One region of the Pinirhizobacter sp. genome, then DNA from elsewhere that is predicted to be linked to it. Evidence: riboswitches for the same ligand, from Rfam matches in the RefSeq annotation. Region 1 holds a riboswitch; each other region holds the start of a gene.
What was found. Region 1 has a riboswitch for cobalamin ahead of VGM61_RS09240 (ribonucleoside-diphosphate reductase subunit alpha). Riboswitches for the same ligand answer to the same signal wherever they lie in the genome.

Region 1 (2,185 bases):
CGCTTGCCGCCCTGGTTTACCGCGGCCACCGAAGCATCGAGCGTTTTCAGCCAGGGCACCAGTCCATTGGAATGGCCATTGGTGCCGCGGATCAGCGAGCCGCGCGAACGGATGCGCGAATACGAAAGGCCGATGCCGCCGGCAAACTTCGACAGCTGGGCTACATCGCCGTACTTCTGGTAGATCGATTCGAGCGCATCCTGCGGCGAATCGAGCAGGAAGCATGAGGAAAGCTGTTCGTGCGAGGTGCCGGCGTTGAAAAGCGTGGGCGAACTTGCCAGGTATTCCAGCGCCGAGAGCATGCGATAGAGTTCCAGCGTCTCTGTGATGTCATTGCCGCCAAGCGCGCAGGCGATGCGCATGAAGAAGTACTGCGGAGTTTCGATCACCAGGCGCTTCTGCGGATGGCGCAGCAGATACCTGTCGTACACGGTGCGCAGGCCGAAGTATTCAAAACGGCGCGATGCCGGGGCATCGATGGCGTCGTTGAGCTTGCGCGCATTGGTGGCCACGAAACTGCGCAGCCGCTCGTTCAATATCCCCAGTTCCGCGCCGCGCCCGATCGACTGCGAAAAGCTCTGGATTTCCTGGCCCGACACCTCCTTGTCGATGAAGGCCGACAACAGGCGCGCAGCGAGCTGGCCGTACTCGGGCTCTTCGGCGGTGAGCGCGGCGGACGTACGGATGGAAAGCTGGTCGAGCTCCTGCGTGGTGGCGCCGTCATACAGGCCGCCAATGGTCTTCAGCGCCACGCGCATCGGATCCACGCCGAACAGGCCTTCGGCGCTGCGGGTGACCGCGCGCACGATCTTGTTCACGTCCACGCTTTCGGTGCCGCCATTGCGCTTGGTCACGCGCATCTGGCCAGGGCTGTGGGGAGGCGTCAGGTTGAAATCAGGCGGCGTGGCCCCGGACGGCGCCGGGCTTCGGTATGGAGCCGCGAGCGGTCGGTCGGTGGTGGAGGTGGCGTTGGCGGCGACGATGGGGTCGGCCGCGCTTTCGCGCGTGGAAAGATCAAGTGGCTGCATGGCAAGGCCCTGGCAAGACGTTCGATGGCCTGCTCCCGCGCGCAGGGACCGCAACGTGGCGAGAAGCAACACGCGGAAGGGACGCGCAAGTGCAGGCAACGGCGCCCGCCTCGCAACGCGCTTCCCCGCGGAAGCCGTCACCACTAACCATCGCCGCTCTGGCGCTGGTTGCTGGCAGGTCTTCGGACTCGTGGCGGGCCCCTTCAAGGGGTTTTCCTAGCCGTCGCTTCCCGATCCGATCGCGGACCAGTGCTTGTGACGGGTTCGTTTCCACTTACCGCTGCGGGGCAGTCCCGGATTCACACCGGATTCCCTATTAAGCCATGGCCGAGAAACTGGACAGGGCACCAACGGATCACAAGATATAGGTGACCGATGGTAGGGTCAACACAAGTTATGGTGTTTTTGCGCCGCGCGCCGGAGGTGCTTGATGGATAAAGGAAACCACGTCGCCGAGTACCGGCTTCTTCGCCTGCAGAGGGGTAGACAACGCCAGTACGAGGCCCGAGTGACTTATCCCCGGATATAATTTCAGCAATACCGGCTCCCCATGGGCCTTCATGACATCGGCCAGCGAGTTGGAGTTGTGTACGTCCACTTCCTTATCGGCCAGGCCATGCAGGAGCAGCATCGGCGGTTCATCTCCGTCCACGAAATCGATCGGCTGGGCGCGATGCTGCTCAGATGGCAAATGGCCGAACATGCCCAGCATGTCCTTCTCGTTTGACGCGATGGGCACGAAGTCGTACACCCCGGCCAGGCCGATGAAGCCGGCCAGCTCCCGCGTGGTCATGCCCTGCGCCTGTAACCAGTGGCCATCGGTGGCAAGCAATCCGGCGATGTGTCCGCCAGCGGAGTGGCCCATGATGAACAAGCGCGAGGCGTCGCCGCCGAATTCCCCGGCATGGGCATGCGTCCATGCAACGGCGCGGGCTGCGTCAGCCATGAAGCCGTCCATCTTCACCCGGGGATATTTCCGGTAATCGGGAATCACCGCGACGATGCCGCGCGAGGCCAGCGCCGTACCGACGAAGCGATACCACTGCCGCTTGCCGCCGGTCCAGCTTCCGCCGTAGAAGAACACCACGACCGGTGCATTGACCGCGTCGGCCGGCCGATAAACGTCCAGCTTCAGGCCAGTGGACGGGTCGAAGGTA
Region 2 (2,185 bases), on a different contig from region 1:
TGAACAGGCGGGCACCCGGTTCGTCATCGGCTGCCTGCTGACAGGCCACGCACAGGCGAACGCCGGGAACGGCCTTTCGCCGTGCCGCGGGAATCGGCGCGTCACATTCCTCGCATCGCTCAAGGCCAGGGCCACCTTTGAGCTGGCGGCGCGCACGCTCTACCGCGTCGTTCACCGTCGCGTCGATCTGGTCCTGCACCGCGCCATCACCTGCCCAGCCGGTTGCCATGTCGCCTCCGCTTTATTCTTTGCACCAACGGTCCTGATATCGGGGTGAACCGATACGAATCAATCCGTTGCGGCTATCCACGGATAGTACGCCCCTGCCAGTTTGACCTTTCATCCGTGCAGGCGTAACTTACGCCTCGTCGTGGTTTGCATCTCTTCATCAAGATAAAGAGATGTAATTAAAAGGGAAGTCCGGTGCGGCCTCACGGCCCATTCCGGCGCTGCCCCGCAGCGGTGTGTGGAAACGAACTTCGCCACAAGCACTGGCCCAACAAGGGCCGGGAAGCGGCGAACAGTAGGCAAGGCGCGATGCGCCTTTCGTCCACGAGCCCGAAGACCTGCCGCGACCAGGGAGTGATCCCTGTTTTGACCTGGAGCTTCCGCGGGGAGGCGACCGGAGCCATGCGTTGCGGCCCTTCGGCGCCGTGGCGCGTTCCTCCGTGCGATCCCTCGTGTTGATCCGGCTCGCCCGCGGGGGCGAAGGTCGCTGGCGTGGCGGGTGCGTCCTTTTCCAGGGTCGCCTTGCGCGCGGTTCCTTCGTTCCTCTTCATCACGCATGAGAGGAAACGCTACACATGACCAACATTGCCAACCTTGGATTCCCGCGCATGGGCGCCAGGCGAGAGCTCAAGCGAGCGCTGGAAGTCTATTGGGCCGGCGGCGCCGAAGCCGAAGCCCTGCAGGACACCGCACGGGAACTGCGGCATCGCCACTGGACCCTGCAGCGCGACGCCGGCGCCGACATCGTGCCGTGCAACGACTTTTCGCTTTACGACCATGTGCTCGATACCGCCTTCCTGTTCGATGCCATTCCCGAGCGCTATCGCGCCCTCGCCGATGCCGATCCGTTAGCCGGCTACTTCGCCCTGGCCCGCGGCACGCAGAAAGATGGCTTCGACTTGCACGCGCTGGAGATGACCAAGTGGTTCGATACCAACTATCACTACCTGGTGCCGGAGCTGACCGGCGACCAGCAGTTCCGCCTGCGCGGCGACAAGCCCATCGCTGAATTCCTTGAAGCCAGGGCGCTGGGCCTGCAGGCCCGCCCCGTACTGCTGGGGCCGGTGAGCTTTCTCCTGCTGGCCAAGACAGTCGATGGCAGTGACCGCCTGGATCTGCTCGATCGCCTCTTGCCGGCCTATGCGGAACTACTGGGCAGGCTGAAGGCCGCCGGCGCCGAATGGGTACAGATCGACGAGCCCTGCCTGGTGCTCGATCTGGATGCCGACGACCATGCGGCGTATCGACGTGCTTATGCGGCCCTGGCCAAGGTGGACCGGCCAAACCTGATGCTGGCGACCTACTTCGGTGATGTTGGCGACAACCTCCCTCTGGTGCGGGAACTGGCCATCGATGGCCTGCATATCGACCTGGTGCGCGCGCCCGGCCAGCTGGATACCGTGTTGCTGGCATGGCCGCGGGACCTGGTGTTGTCGCTCGGCGTGGTGGACGGACGCAACGTATGGCGCGCCGATCTCGACCGCGCCCTTGTCCTTGCCCGGCACGCGCGCGATGCGATCGGCTCGGCAGCCCTCCAACTGGCGCCCTCGTGTTCGCTGCTGCACGTGCCGATCGACGCTTCGCTGGAAAACGCGCTGCCGGAAGACATCCACGAGTGGCTCGCCTTTGCGCGCCAGAAGATTGAAGAACTGCGTGTGGTGGGCGATGCCCTGGACGGAAAGGTCCAGGCACAATCCGCGCTGCTCGATGCACGCGGGCGCCAGGATCGCCGCCGTCACTCGGACAAGGTGCATCGTCCGGACGTCACCGCCCGACTGGCCGCGATCGGTCCATCAGCCACGCGTCGTCAGTCCGCCTACCCGGAGCGCCAGCAGGCACAGGCCAAACGGCTTGGCTTGCCGCTGTTCCCGACCACCACCATCGGCTCCTTCCCCCAGACCCATGAGGTTCGTGAGGCACGGGCCCGGAACAAGTCAGGCAAGCTCAGCGATGCCGA
Region 3 (2,185 bases), on a different contig from region 1:
TGCTGGAAGGCGATGTCATCGCCGGCCTGGCCCTGCCTTCCGATCCACGCGTGCGCGCCGCCGAGCGCCACGACCTCGAAGGCCGCTTGCTGTTGCCCGGTTTCATCGATTGCCAGGTCAATGGCGGCGGCGGCGTGCTGTTCAACGATGCGCCCACGGTGGAAACCATCCGCACCATCGGCGCCGCGCACCGCCGCTACGGCACCACCGGCTTCCTGCCTACCCTGATCAGCGACGATGTCGATGTGATGCGCCGGGCCATCGAAGCGGTGAACGCGGCCATCGAAGAGGGCGTGCCCGGTGTGCTTGGCATCCACCTGGAAGGCCCGTTCCTGGCACCTGAGCGCAAGGGCGTGCACAACCCGGCGAAGTTCCGCACGGTGGATATGGACGACATCGCGATGCTGGCCGGCAAGCACAACGGCGTGACCCTGCTGACCCTGGCCCCGGAACGCGCCAGCATCGATACCCTGCGCCAGCTCACCGAGGCTGGCGTCATCGTGGCCGCCGGCCATACGGCATCCGATTACGAAACCATGCGCGATGCCCTGCATAACGGCGTGCGCGGCTTTACCCATCTCTTCAATGCCATGACGCCGTTCACCAGCCGCGAACCCGGCGTGGTCGGCGCCGCGCTTGAAGATCCGCACAGCTGGTGCGGCCTGATCGTCGACGGCCACCATGTGCACCCGGCGGCCCTGCGCGTGGCGATTGCGGCCAAGCCGCGGCAGAAGATGTTCCTGGTGACCGACGCCATGCCGCCGGTAGGGGCGGCCGATCCGTCCTTTATCCTCAATGGCGAGAAGATCACCGCCCGCGATGGCGTGTGCCAGACGGCCAGCGGCGTTCTGGCCGGATCCGCCCTGGACATGGCCACGGCGGTGCGCAACACCGTGGAAATGGTGGGCGTGCCGCTGGCCGAGGCCGCGCGCATGGCTTCCACCTTCCCTGCCGCCTTCCTGGGCCTGGAAAAGAACCTCGGCAAGGTCACCGCAGGCTACCGCGCGGATCTCGTTGCCCTGAACGAGGACTACACCGTGTATGAGACCTGGATCGGCGGCGCCTGCCAGCGCTGCGACTAATCGGGCCTTGTTTGGGGAACCTGCTACCATCCGCCCCGTCCAGGTGTCCTTAGGGTGTTCACCCAAGGGATGAAACGGGAAGCCGGTGAGAATCCGGCGCTGCCCCCGCAACGGTAAGCGACGCAAGGAACGGCAAGACGCCACTGCACGATGAGTGCGGGAAGGTGCCGTTCCCCTCGGGATCGATGGTCCCGACGTTCGCCAGCCCGGAGACCGGCCCGGATATCCGCGCAAGCGGATTGAAGCTGCTGGTGGCTCGCGGAGGGCGAAGCCGGACCTGGCCCGCGCCCGTGCGCGACCTCGTTCCATTCCTTCCTTCGTGCCGCCGGTCCGTTCGAACCCCGGGACCCGCATAACCTCATGAAGAAGACCTTGCTTGCCGCGGCGTTGTTTGCCGCCACCACCGCTGCCCACGCCGCAGACGACCCGCAAACGCAAAACCTGCAAACGGTGGTGGTGACCGCCACCCGCACCGCCACCCCGATCGACGACACCCTGGCACCGGTAACGGTGATCACCCGCCAGGACATCGACCGCCTGCAGCCGCAATCGGTGCAGGATCTGCTCACCGGCCTGCCCGGCGTGAACTTCGCCAATGCCGGCGGACTGGGCCAACAGACCTCGATGTTCGTGCGCGGCACCAACTCCTCCCACACCCTGGTGCTGATCGACGGCGTCCGCGTGGGCACCGTGGCAGCAGGGCTGCCGGCCTTCGAGCAGATCCCGGTGGAGCAGATCGACCACATCGAGTTCGTCCGCGGCCCGCGTTCGAGCCTGTACGGCGCCGACGCCATCGGCGGCGTGCTGCAGATCTTCACCCGCCATGGCCAGGCCGGTGAAGCGCCCACGCCCTCGCTGGCGCTTACCGCCGGCAGCCATAACCTGGTCGACGGCCAGGCGGGCATCTCCGGGGGCACTGATCACGGCTGGTACAACGCCAGCCTCGGTGGCCAGTACACGCGCGGCATCAACGCCTGCAAAGTCGGCGCAGCCGATGCCGGCGCCGGCTGCTTCGCCGACCAGCCCGACAAGGACGGCTACCGCACCTATAACGCGGCGCTTTCCGGTGGATACCGCTGGGACAACGATGTGGTGCTGTCCGG

Region 2: another riboswitch for cobalamin. It lies ahead of metE (5-methyltetrahydropteroyltriglutamate--homocysteine S-methyltransferase); the one in region 1 lies ahead of VGM61_RS09240 (ribonucleoside-diphosphate reductase subunit alpha).
Region 3: another riboswitch for cobalamin. It lies ahead of VGM61_RS06005 (TonB-dependent receptor domain-containing protein); the one in region 1 lies ahead of VGM61_RS09240 (ribonucleoside-diphosphate reductase subunit alpha).

The regions. Positions count from the first base shown of each region.
Region 1 covers NZ_DASYDG010000026.1:107,935-110,119, reverse strand. The annotation lists gene VGM61_RS09240 (ribonucleoside-diphosphate reductase subunit alpha) at 1-1,028, opposite strand, end outside; cobalamin riboswitch at 1,185-1,395, opposite strand; gene VGM61_RS09235 (alpha/beta hydrolase) at 1,423-2,185, opposite strand, start outside.
Region 2 covers NZ_DASYDG010000004.1:9,587-11,771, reverse strand. The annotation lists gene VGM61_RS01145 (DksA/TraR family C4-type zinc finger protein) at 1-229, opposite strand, end outside; cobalamin riboswitch at 355-588, shown strand; gene metE (5-methyltetrahydropteroyltriglutamate--homocysteine S-methyltransferase) at 804-2,185, shown strand, end outside.
Region 3 covers NZ_DASYDG010000017.1:7,824-10,008, forward strand. The annotation lists gene nagA (N-acetylglucosamine-6-phosphate deacetylase) at 1-1,082, shown strand, start outside; cobalamin riboswitch at 1,107-1,318, shown strand; gene VGM61_RS06005 (TonB-dependent receptor domain-containing protein) at 1,443-2,185, shown strand, end outside.